DNA from 4 places in the Exiguobacterium sp. MH3 genome. Region 1 is predicted to be linked to each of the others. Evidence: riboswitches for the same ligand, from Rfam matches in the RefSeq annotation. Region 1 holds a riboswitch; each other region holds the start of a gene.

Evidence for each region. Region 1 has a riboswitch for S-adenosylmethionine ahead of U719_RS02175 (2,3-diketo-5-methylthiopentyl-1-phosphate enolase). Riboswitches for the same ligand answer to the same signal wherever they lie in the genome.
Region 2: it holds a riboswitch for S-adenosylmethionine, as region 1 does, so the genes downstream of both, U719_RS15920 (amino acid permease) here and U719_RS02175 (2,3-diketo-5-methylthiopentyl-1-phosphate enolase) in region 1, are expected to answer to the same signal.
Region 3: it holds a riboswitch for S-adenosylmethionine, as region 1 does, so the genes downstream of both, U719_RS12625 (methionine ABC transporter ATP-binding protein) here and U719_RS02175 (2,3-diketo-5-methylthiopentyl-1-phosphate enolase) in region 1, are expected to answer to the same signal.
Region 4: it holds a riboswitch for S-adenosylmethionine, as region 1 does, so the genes downstream of both, metK (methionine adenosyltransferase) here and U719_RS02175 (2,3-diketo-5-methylthiopentyl-1-phosphate enolase) in region 1, are expected to answer to the same signal.

Annotation. Positions count from the first base shown of each region.
Region 1 covers NC_022794.1:416,455-419,596, reverse strand. The annotation lists gene mtnK (S-methyl-5-thioribose kinase) at 1-963, opposite strand, end outside; SAM riboswitch class I at 1,042-1,145, opposite strand; SAM riboswitch class I at 1,351-1,452, shown strand; gene U719_RS02175 (2,3-diketo-5-methylthiopentyl-1-phosphate enolase) at 1,523-2,713, shown strand; gene U719_RS02170 (2-hydroxy-3-keto-5-methylthiopentenyl-1-phosphate phosphatase) at 2,710-3,142, shown strand, end outside.
Region 2 covers NC_022794.1:3,071,541-3,074,682, reverse strand. The annotation lists gene U719_RS15930 (GntR family transcriptional regulator) at 1-585, opposite strand, end outside; gene U719_RS15925 (ketopantoate reductase family protein) at 768-1,685, shown strand; SAM riboswitch class I at 1,722-1,823, shown strand; gene U719_RS15920 (amino acid permease) at 1,901-3,142, shown strand, end outside.
Region 3 covers NC_022794.1:2,398,406-2,401,547, forward strand. The annotation lists gene U719_RS12615 (MetQ/NlpA family ABC transporter substrate-binding protein) at 1-82, opposite strand, end outside; gene U719_RS12620 (methionine ABC transporter permease) at 115-780, opposite strand; gene U719_RS12625 (methionine ABC transporter ATP-binding protein) at 777-1,799, opposite strand; SAM riboswitch class I at 1,878-1,982, opposite strand; gene U719_RS12630 (bifunctional cystathionine gamma-lyase/homocysteine desulfhydrase) at 2,040-3,142, opposite strand, start outside.
Region 4 covers NC_022794.1:2,344,455-2,347,596, reverse strand. The annotation lists gene pckA (phosphoenolpyruvate carboxykinase (ATP)) at 1-1,442, opposite strand, end outside; SAM riboswitch class I at 1,677-1,803, shown strand; gene metK (methionine adenosyltransferase) at 1,932-3,140, shown strand.

The DNA of each region.
Region 1 (3,142 bases):
AAGGGCATCCTGCAAGATCGTGCTCAATACATCATCGACGAGTCCTGGTGCCTGGAACGGTTCGACGGCTTCCCGTTCCCATAAGGCACGGAACGTTGAAGCGAACGTCAGCCAGAACGTATCGATATCCTTGATTCGGGCGTCACGTCGTGTAGGGTAATCCGGATATGCCGCGAAGAATAAGTGGGCGATGAACTGTCCGACATCGAATCCAAATGGACCATAAAAGGCGAATTCAGGATCGATGACTTTCGTTTCCGTCGCCGAGGCGAAGATGCTTCCTGTATGTAGATCGCCGTGCAGCAATGCATCTCCTTTCGTGATGAAGAGCGCTTCGAGTTTTGCGACTTCGCGTTTTAACTCATCGTCTGCCCATAGACGTGCCACCTCTTCTTCGAGTCCGGCTTCAATCTCGTTCGTCTCCGCGTCATGAAACGGATCCGTGAAGATTAATTTTTCCGTGATGTCGCACAAGTCTGGATTGTAGTACGTTCGGGCGACACGTTTCTTTTCAACCGGACCAAGCGCAAAGTCCGATGTATGGAATAACGTCCGAGCGAGATAAGAACCGATATGTTCCGCAAGCAACGGATACTGTTCACCTGCGAGTAAACCGCTTCGAACGATCGTCAAATGTGAAAGATCTTCCATGACCGTATACGCCTCTTCGTGACTAGCATGAAAAACACGTGGTACGAACGGTACGGCATGTCGCGCGAATTCACGGAGTGCGGATTGCTCGATCCACGCTCGTTCGAGCGATAACGGCCAGCTCTCCCCGACGACCTTCGCATATGGTAATGCTTGTTTTAAAATCAAGCGATGTTCGCCTTCTCGAATCCGAAAGACGAGGTTGAGGTTCCCGTCGCCAATCTCTTCTGCTTCGACGGCTCCATCGCCGATCAGTCCTAATGTCCGAACACGATCAATCGCGTCCTGTTCTGTGAATGCTTTATATGTCATCTCAGTTTCCCCCTATGTGATACACGAAAAAGCGCCTCTTTTCGTCATCGAAAAGAGGCGCAGAAAAGTCACTGCGTCCTCTTATCTCTCAGACGAAACGTCTGTTGGATGTAGCACCGTGCCTAGTGGTCGGTTGCTGCGGCGTCATCGGGCCAATTCCCTCTGCCAACTCGCGATAAGAGTCGTATGTAGTTGTCGTGTGTGATATTGATTTGAATCTTACGCAATCGACTTCCTCGCTGTCAAATCGAAATCAAGCAGAAACGGACATCATTTTTAAGTCATCTATAGAAAGAGTATTTCCAAAAAAATAAATTTTCTAAAAATAGTTTGACAAGTCACGATTCTCATGTAAAAATTGCAATTAGATTTCACAATTTCATCCAATTCTTATCAAGAGCAGACGGAGGGACAAGCCCTACGATGTCGCAGCAACCGACCTTTTGGCACGGTGCTAATTCTTGCAGCTACTAAGCTGACAGATAAGAGTCCACGTTCGAATCATTCATGGTCTCTTGTCGCTGACGAGAGACCATTTTTTTGTTGAAGGAGGAAAGACATGGCTTATATCACTGCTACTTATCAATTGACTGCCCGTGATCGACTCGAGCAGCGCGCTGAACAACTCGCGCTTGGTCTGACAGTCGGTTCTTGGACGGAACTGAATCATCTCGAACAACAACAACTCGCCTCGTTCAAAGGGGAAGTCGTACATACCGAAGAGCGCGATGGCAAAGGATATATCACGATTCGTTATCCGGAACATAACGTGTCGCGCGACTTTTCTGCGATTCTGACGACCGTCTTCGGGAAACTCTCACTCGACGGTGAAATCAAATTAACGGAATTGCTACTACCCGATACATTTACGTCGGACTTTCCAGGTGCGAAATTCGGGATTGAAGGGGTCCGTTCCTTGATCGGTGTCGAAGATCGCCCATTATTAATGAGCATCTTCAAAGGAGTCATCGGACGCGATTTATCGTTTCTTCGTGATCAACTCGAAGGACAACTCGCTGGTGGGATTGATCTCGTCAAGGACGATGAGATCCTATACGACAATCCATTGACGCCAACGATTGACCGGGCACGAATTGGACGTGAGGTCATCGACGCTCACTTCCACCGGACCGGTAAACGCGCGTTATATGCAATCACACTCAGCGGTCCCGTCTTTACGCTCAAGGATAAAGCCAAGCGATTGATTGACGCTGGAGCGACCGCTTTCTTGCTGAATACCTTCACATACGGACTCGACGTCTTACGCGAACTGGCAAGTGATCCGGAAATCAACGTTCCAATCTTCAATCATCCGGCCTATAGCGGTGCGTTGATCGCTAGCCCGAATCACGGAGTCGCAGCTCCTGTCTTACTTGGCACATTACCGCGTGCTGCTGGAGCAGACTTGACGCTATTCCCGTCGCCTTACGGCAATGTCGCTTTGCCAAAGGATGTCGCCCGTGGTATCGCGGTCGAAGCGACCCGTCTCGGTCAGACGAAATCGATCTTCCCGGTTCCTTCAGCCGGTATTCATCCTGGACTCGTCGCTCAACTCGTACGGGACTTCGGTATCGATTCCGTCATCAACGCCGGTGGCGGCGTACATGGTCATCCGCAAGGTGCTGCGGCTGGTGTCACCGCTTTCCGTCAGGCACTCGATGCGGCACTCGCAAATGAATCCCTATCGACGGCAGCATCGCGTCATGAAGAATTACGGATCGCCCTCGACGCTTGGGGGATCAAGTCATGACCGTACGGATTCTTTGTGACTTCGACGGGACAGTGACGACACAGGATAATATCATCGCACTCATGCAGGCATTTGCGCCAGCGAGCGACTTCGAACCGTTGAAACACGGTGTACTCGACCGGACGTTATCGATTCAAAGTGGTGTCGGGCAAATGTTCGCACTTCTGCCATCTGATGGGAAAGCGTCCTATCTTGACTTTTTACTGGAGCGCGCCGTCATTCGCGACGGATTTTCGGAGTTGCTTCAGTACAGTCGTCGTCAAGACATCGATTTCTCGATCGTCAGCGGCGGAATGGACTTTTTCGTCGAACCGATCTTAGCGCCATTCCTTGAGCAGGAGCGCATCTATTGCAATGTCGCAAATTTTGACGGTCCATTCGTTCATATCGATTGGCCAAACGCCTGCGATACCCATTGCACGAACGGGT
Region 2 (3,142 bases), 510 kb from region 1:
GATGTACAAGGCGTGGTTCGCGAGGATGCGTTCGAAGTCTTCGATGTCTTCCTCGAATCGTACCCGCATCGATAGGAGGATGAAACTTTCCATGACCGGTTTGAGATTTTGCCAAATCATGCTGACATATCCATGATCAATCGAGCGGATGATTGTTTCGTGAAACAGAACGTCCTGGAAGGAGAATTCATCGGCATCCTTGTATTTGATGGCAACTTTCATCATTTCGAGAATTTTACTGAGTTCACGGACGAGTTCTGCCCGTTCGATTTTGACGAGTCGTTCGAAGACGAATGTTTCGATGAGCAACCGGACATCATAGATTTCCTGAATGTCGCGCTCAGACAAACCGACGACGACCGCTCCCATTCGTTCGAGACGAATCAATTGTTCGGATGCAAGGACCTTTAACGCATCACGGACGGGCGAGCGACTGACTGAAAAATCAGAGGCTAATTTGTTTTCGGATAAAATGGTACCGCTTTCAATCTTTCCTGAAATGATGCGCATCCGTAGCTCGTGTGCGACACGATCTCCAGCGGAAGCTTTTGCTAACCACTTCAAGGGGTATAACAGTTCTGACATGGAATCACCTGATTTCTAAAGTGAGTATACTTGTATACAAGTTAGTATAAACGTTTTTTTCTAAAATGCAAACGCTTAACTTACATTTTAGTGATTCAAGCAGGAATCAGGAAAATGGTTTCCGATATGTTAGGGTGAAGGAGTAAGTAACGAATCGATTAGTTAAAAAGGAGGTAATGCATATGCATGTTTTAGTCGTAGGTGCCGGAGCAGTTGGAGGTTATTTCGGGGGACGTCTTGCTGAGCAAGGGGAACAGGTGACATTCCTTGTTCGTCCGAAGCGCTATGAACAATTACAAAAGACAGGGTTACAGATCACTAGTCCTCATGGTGATGTTATGATCACGCCTCAGTTAGTGACACGAGACATGCGACTGAATCACACATTTGATGTCGTCTTACTTTCGACGAAAGCCTATCACTTGGATGATGTCCTACAGGATCTTGCGCCATTTGTTTCGAGCGAGACGTACATCATTCCTTTGTTGAACGGCATGCAGCATATACGACGGTTAACAGAAGTCTTCGGAGAAGATCGAGTACTGGGCGGACTTTGCTTCATTGAATCGACGCTTGATGCAGAAGGGCGTATTATACAGACAAGCCCGTCGCATCGGCTATTGTTTGGTTCACGAACCGGTAAACCAACAGCGCGTTTAGAGGAGATTGCAACACGTTTTGCGAAAGCGAAGGCACCGATGGCGTACTCGATGCATATCATGGATGACATGTGGCAAAAGTACCTCTTCATTTCGACATTTGCGGGCGTGACGACACTATTTCGCTCTGCCATCGGTCCAATTCGCAAGGACCCAATTGGTCATCAAATGATTCAAGACGTCATGAAGGAAGCGAAGCAAGCGATGGAAGAACAAGGCGCAGTCTTTAATGACGATGTAGAAGCGGTCTTGCTGAAGCAGATGCATGCAATGGAAGACACGATGAAATCGTCAATGTTACGGGACATGGAAAAGGGTCAGCCCGTCGAAGTGAAACATTTCTTTAGTACGTTGCTCGAAACACGCTCTTCACGTCATCTTCAACTGATTGAATCTAATTTATGGATCTATCAAAAAAATCGGGAAATGCCTGTTGACTGAATTATCTGCATTCTGATATGGTTAGGAACAATTACATACTTATCCAGAGAGGTGGAGGGACTGGCCCTATGAAACCTCAGCAACAGGTCGAAAGATACTGTGCTAATTCCTGCGGGTGCTGCACCCGATCGATAAGATTTCCGAATTGTCGACCGACGCATCCGTGAGGATGCGTTTTTTGTTTGAAATAGGTGGAACGAGGAGGAAATGGATTCATGAAAACGAGCGGAGCATTTCGACGCAAGATGGAATCACGTCATCTGATCATGCTGTCGTTAGGTGGTGTCATTGGAACAGGATTATTTTTAAGTACAGGTTATACGTTGGAACAAGCAGGACGTGTCGGAACGATTTTATCGTATTTGATCGGAGCCGTCGTCGTTTACTTAGTCATGTTAAGTCTCGGTGAACTCGCCGTGCACATGCCGGAAACCGGATCATTCCATAAGTACGCAACGAAGTACATTGGACCTGGCACCGGTTATACAGTAGCCTGGCTCTACTGGCTGACGTGGACGGTCGCCCTTGGTTCAGAATTCACGGCAGCAGGCATTTTGATGCAACGTTGGTTTCCATCGATTCCGGTTTGGGTGTTCAGTGCCTTATTCGCTGCGATGATCCTTGGTATCAACGTCTTGAAGGTTCGCGTGTTCGCTGAAGTCGAGTTTTGGTTCTCCGCCATTAAGGTCGTGACGATCATTGCGTTCATTTTACTTGGTGCGGGAGCGATCGTCGGCTTCATTCCACTGCAAGATGGTAGCCCAGCCCCATTCTTTTCTTCCTTAACGGAAGGTGGATTATTCCCAAATGGTGCTTTCGTCATCTTCATGACGATGCTTGCCGTGAATTTTGCTTACTCGGGAACGGAACTGATCGGTGTCGCAGCGGGTGAAGCAGTCGATCCGAAACGGACGATTCCGCTTGCGATCCGGACGACGATCTTGCGACTCGTCCTCTTCTTCGTCGGTACGATCATCGTGTTAGCCGTCTTATTGCCAACGGATGGGAAAGGTGTACTCGAAAGTCCGTTCGTCGCCGTGTTCGAACGGATCGGAATTCCCTACGCAGCAGACGTGATGAACTTCGTCATTTTGACAGCGATTTTGTCGGCAGCGAACTCTGGACTTTACGCCGCCTCTCGGATGCTCTGGTCGCTTGCGAACGAACGTATGATTCCACGCTTCTTCGCCCAAGTGACACCAAGTGGGGTTCCACTTCGAGCTGTATTGTTCAGCATGCTTGGCGGAGGACTTGCCTTGCTGTCTAGCATCTATGCAGCAGGGAGTGTCTATATCGCGCTCGTCTCGATTTCCGGTCTCGCTGTCGTCGTCGTTTGGATGAGTATCAGCATTGCTCAGTATCGCTTCCGGAAACAATTTCTCCGCGAAGGGCATACGGTCGACGAATTGGTCTATCGCACACCACTCTTTCCATTCGTGCCAATCGCCGCTTTCGTC
Region 3 (3,142 bases), 1.2 Mb from region 1:
ATGATTTTTCGCCACATGCAGCAAGGCTAATAGCTAAGACGGATACAGCAGCAGTACCTACGAATTTTTTCCAAGTTTTCATGAATGATTCCTCCAATATGATTAAGTTTCGAATTAACGTTTATCGATTGCGCGGATCAGCAAGTCACCAATGATTTGGATGACGAAGACGATCGCTAAGATTAAGAGTGTCGCAATGACGATGACATCGTTTTGAGAACGCTGGAATCCTTCGATGAAGGCCATGTCCCCAAGTCCACCTCCGCCGACTACTCCGGCCATTGCCGTATAACCGACAAGTGAGACGAGTGTGACCGTGATACCAGAAACGATGGCAGGCAACGCTTCCGGGATTAAGACTTTATAGATGATCTGGAACTTCGTCGCGCCCATCGATTCGGCTGCCTCGATGACACCTTTATCGACTTCGCGTAACGCGAGTTCAACCATCCGACCGTAAAATGGTGCAGCACCGAAGATCAGTGCCGGTAGTGCTGCCGTTGGTCCGAGGAACGAACCGACGATTGCCGTCGTAAATGGAATCAATAAAATCAGTAAGATGATGAACGGAATCGAACGGAAGACGTTGACGACCAAGCTCAACACTGAATAGAACGCCCGATTCTTGAACAATAACTCTTCGTTTGTCGCATACAATAGTAAACCAATGATCAAACCGAGGACGAATGTCGAAACCCCAGCGATTGCCGTCATATAGACGGTACTGCCTGTCGCTTCCCACACCATGTCCCAATCTAGATTGTCAAAGAATGAAATCATCGGTGATCCACCTCCACTTCAACATCACTGGCTTGAAGCTTCGTGATGACCGCTTGTGTTGCTTCTGTTTCCCCGATCAACTGAATGAACAGTGTACCGAGTGCCCCTTCCTGTGATTGACCGACGTTTCCGCCGATGATATTGAACAGGACCGGCGAATCCTTCATGACTTCCGCGAGGATCGGGCTTTCTGCTGTCGATCCGACGAACGTCAACTGAACGATTTTTCCGGTTGGGTACCGTTCGCGTAGTTTCGCGAACGTTAACTCGTTCTCCGACGGCGACGTCAATTGTTTGACGAATTCCTTCGTCATCGCTTGCTTCGGATGACGGAAGACTTCTGCGACCGGTCCTTGCTCGACGATTTTACCGGCTTCCATGACGGCGACCCGGTGACAGATTTTTTGAATGACGTGCATCTCGTGTGTGATCAAGACGATCGTCAGTTTCAGTTTTTCATTGATGTCGACGAGTAACTCAAGGATTGAGTCCGTCGTCTTCGGATCGAGTGCACTTGTTGCCTCGTCACATAAGAGAACGTCCGGGTTCGATGCCAGTGCCCGAGCGATACCGACACGTTGTTTTTGACCACCGGATAATTGTGACGGATAGGCTTTTTCGCGTCCGTCCAAACCAACGAGTTGGATCAGTTCCGCGACCCGTTCCTTGCGGTGTGCTTTCGGGAAGCCACCGAGCTCGAGTGGGAACATGATGTTCTCTTCAACCGTCCGTGACCATAGTAAGTTGAAGTGTTGGAAGACCATCGAGACATTCTTGCGGACGCCTCGTAATTCCTTAGGTTTTAGTGATGTCATTTCAACACCATCGATTTGGATCGAACCACTCGTTGGTGCTTCGAGCATATTCAGTAATCGGATCAGGGTCGATTTCCCTGCTCCGGAATAACCGATTATTCCAAAAATTTCACCGCGCTCGATTGTCAGATCGACATTCGCGACGGCTTCGACCGCTCCGCGCTTTGAGCGATAAATCTTTCCTACGTCTTGTAAACGAATCACAACTGTCCCTCCTAAAATAAAAAAAGTGCGCGCGTTTTAGAGCAAACGCGCGCACTTTTCAGTACACAAAACCATTTGCTCTCATCTCCCAGACTTTTGTCTGCTGGAATTAGCACCACTTCGGATTAGATCCGCGGTTGCCGGGTTTCATCGGGCCAGTCCCTCCACCACTCTCGATAAGAGTTTCGGTATTAAGTTTGTAGAATATATTCTGAATATTAGCAGGGGTTATTTTTGTTGTCAAACAGTTTTTTCAGAAACTTTTTCGAGGAACGTGAAAGCACGTGTTAAGTCTTCTTTCAAATCTTCCGCATCCTCAAGTCCAACTGAAATCCGAACGAGACCGTCCGTGATGCCGAGTTCTGCCCGACGTTCTGCTGGGATCGACGCGTGCGTCATCCGTGCAGGCACCGAAATCAGACTCTCGACGGCACCAAGACTCTCAGCGAGTGTGAAGAAGTGTGTCGCCTCGACGAGTTTTTCTGCGTTCGCTGCTGAACCGACATCAAAGCTGATCATCCCACCAAATCCAGTCGCTTGTTTCGCTTGGATGTCGTGACCAGGATGCGATGCAAGTCCTGGGTAGAAGATGTTCGAGACGATGTCTTGCGCTTGTAGGAACGCAACGAGATCATGTGCTGTCTCTTCGATCGCATCCATCCGGATACCGAGTGTACGAAGACCACGGACGAGCAAGAAGCTGTCTTGCGGTCCAAGCACGCCGCCTGTCGAGTTTTGAATGAAGTGCAGCTCTTCGCCGAGCGCATCATCTTTGACGACGACAAGTCCAGCGACGACGTCCGAATGTCCGCCAATGTATTTCGTCGCACTGTGCAAGACGATGTCTGCACCAAGTGCGAGTGGTTGTTGATGGTATGGTGTCGCGAACGTGTTGTCGACGACGAGTTTAAGATCGTGACGTTTGGCGATTGTTGCGATTGCTTCAATGTCCGTAACTTTCAACAACGGGTTCGTCGGTGTTTCGACGTAGACTATCTTCGTGTTGTCTTGGATCGCTGCTTCCGTTGCCGCAAGATCCGTCGTATCGACGAATGTCACTTGGATGTTGAACTTCGGTAAGACGCGTTGCATCAAGCGGAACGTACCACCGTAGACGTCATCCGTCATGACGATGTGGTCGCCAGACTCAAGCAAGTGGAAGACGGCATGGATCGCTGCCATCCCAGAACCGAACGCAAAACCACGTGCGCCGCCCTCGAGATCCGCAATCAATCGTTCGATGCTCGTCCGTGTCGGGTTCGCTGTCCGTGAGTATTCGTATCCGTCCTTAAGTTGACCGATTTTATCCTGCTTGTATGTGCTTGTTTGATAGATTGGAGGTG
Region 4 (3,142 bases), 1.2 Mb from region 1:
ACCGGGTTGAGTAACTCACTTGGAACACCAGGAACTTCGAGCGGCATATGAAGTCCAAAGATCGGGTGTTCTTCTGTTGGAATCGTTGCAAGTGTGCCGTTAACGGCAGCGTTGACCATCGTCCGTGTATAAGATAGCTTCATGCGGCTACCTGTTCCGTAAGCACCGCCTGTCCAGCCCGTGTTGACGAGATAAACGGTAACACCATGACGATCAATCAATTCGCCGAGCATCGTCGCATACTTTTCAGGCATCAGTGGAAGGAATGGTGAACCGAAGCACGTCGAGAAGGTCGCTTCTGGTTCCGTGACCCCACGTTCTGTTCCAGCGAGTTTTGATGTATATCCTGATAGGAAGTGATACATCGCTTGTTCTTTCGTCAATTTGCTGATCGGAGGCAAGACGCCGTACGCATCAGCTGTCAAGAAGACAATCGTCTTCGGATGACCAGCGCGTGACGGAACAGCGATGTTATCGATTGCCGTAATCGGATAAGCAGCACGCGTATTTTCCGTCAACGATGTATCATCGTAATCAGGATGACGGGCTTCGTCGAGTACGACGTTCTCAAGGACGGTTCCGAAACGGATCGCGTCAAAGATTTGCGGTTCTTTTTCACGCGATAGATTGACCGTCTTCGCGTAACATCCGCCTTCGATGTTGAAGACACCATCGTGCGACCAACCATGCTCATCGTCACCGATCAATTGACGGCTATCATCGGCTGAAAGGGTGGTCTTACCAGTACCAGATAGACCGAAGAACAAGGCGACGTCGCCTTCGTGTCCGACGTTTGCCGAGCAGTGCATCGAAAGGACGTTTTCTTGTGGTAAGAGGTAGTTCATGACGGAAAAGATCGACTTTTTGATTTCTCCAGCGTATTCCGTTCCACCGATCAAGACGATTCGGTGTTCGAACGACATCGCGATGAACGTCTCGGAGTTCGTTCCGTCAACGGCAGGATCTGCTTTGAAATGTGGCGCGTAGACAACCGTGAACGGTTCGAAGGCAGCCACTTCAGGATACTCGCGTAAAAAGAGTTGTTTGGCAAACAGGTTATGCCAAGCATATTGTGTGAGCACACGGACCGGAAGGGTGAAGTGCGTATCTGCTCCAGCAGCAGCTTCTGTATAGTAGAGATGATCAGCTTCGTTCATGTAACGAAGAACCTTTTGCAACAATTGTTCAAATTTGTCTCCATCCATTGGTTGGTTGACATGACCCCAATCAATGTGAGACTCGCAGGAAGAATCACGGACGATGAACTTATCTTTTGGTGAACGACCTGTAAATTTCCCCGTTTCTACAGATAATGCGCCGTTCTCAGCAAGGACACCTTCTTCGTTTCGAATCGCATGTTCGACAAGTTCAGCAACAGATAGTTGTTTGAACACATGCTCTTTCTTGAGTAGTTCTTCGATATTCAGGACCGTCATCGGCATCCTGACCCCACCTTTCCCCTACGTTGGTTTTGGCTCACTGTATTTAGTATGACACATTTATTATATATGGCATACTAAAGAGAGAGCAATCATTTTCTAGTGCTGATTTCTATTTATCTGGAAACGCTTTCAGCATTAACAGTTTAACATCTCTTTCAAAAAGTTTCGACTAGAATTTGAAACCTTGCTTGACAGAGTAGTTACAACTTTATATCATGTAATTCGTAACGGATACTCTTATTCTGAGCAGGTGGAGGGAACAAGGCCCGAAGAAACCCGGCAACCGTCCTACATTAATTCACATATTAATGAGGGAAAAGGTGCTCTCCTGAAGCGAAGTAAACACTTCGAACGATAAGAGGGTAAAGGAAGAACGCACAACCTTTCCCTGACCATTTTTTGGACTTGGAAAGGTTTTTTTCATTTTACCGTCCCACTCAACTAGGGGAAATGAGTACACCGTCAAATTCTTTTTTGGGAGGGTCATACATGACAAACCTTAATCGCCGACTATTCACGTCGGAGTCAGTCACTGAAGGTCATCCAGATAAAATCTGTGACCAAATTTCGGATTCAATTCTTGATGCAATCCTCGCAGCGGATCCAAACGCGCGTGTTGCGGCAGAAACTTCTGTTACAACGGGTCTCGTTCTCGTTGCAGGTGAGATCACGACATCCACTTACGTCGACATTCCAAAAGTCGTTCGTGAAACGATTCGTGAGATCGGTTATACACGCGCGAAATACGGTTTCGACGCGGACACATGTGCTGTATTGACATCAATCGATGAGCAATCAGCAGACATCGCTCTTGGTGTAGACCAAGCGCTTGAAGCACGTGAAGGTAGCATGTCTGATGCAGAAATCGATGCAATCGGTGCAGGAGACCAAGGTCTCATGTTCGGTTACGCAACGAAAGAAACACCAGAACTCATGCCACTTCCAATCTCGCTTTCACACCGTCTCGCACGCCGTTTGGCAGAAGTGCGTAAAAACGGTCAACTCGACTACCTTCGTCCGGACGGAAAAACACAAGTCACGGTCGAATACAACGAGAACAACGAGCCGGTTCGTGTCGATACGATCGTCATCTCGACACAACACGCGGAAGAAGTTACGCTTGAGCAAATTCAAGCTGACTTGAAAGAACACGTCATCACACCGGTCATCCCGGCTGAATACATCGACGCAGCAACGAAATTCTTCATCAATCCAACTGGTCGTTTCGTCATCGGCGGACCACAAGGAGATGCTGGATTGACGGGTCGTAAGATCATCGTTGATACGTATGGTGGATACGCACGCCACGGCGGTGGAGCATTTTCTGGTAAAGATCCAACAAAAGTCGACCGTTCAGCTGCATACGCAGCACGTTACGTCGCGAAGAACCTCGTTGCTGCAGGTCTTGCAGACAAAGCAGAAGTTCAACTCGCGTACGCAATCGGTGTCGCGCACCCGGTATCAATCGCGGTTGATACATTCGGTACAGGAAAACTTCCTGAAGCACAACTCGTCGAATTGGTTGCTGAAAACTTCGATCTTCGTCCGGCTGGAATCATCAACATGCTTGATCTCCGTCGTCCGATCTATCGTCAAACAGCTGCATACGGTCACTTCGGTCGTACAGATGTTGAGCTTCCATGGGAGCAAACAGATAAAGCAGCAGTTCTTGAAGAACAGGCAAAACGTTTCGCATAATC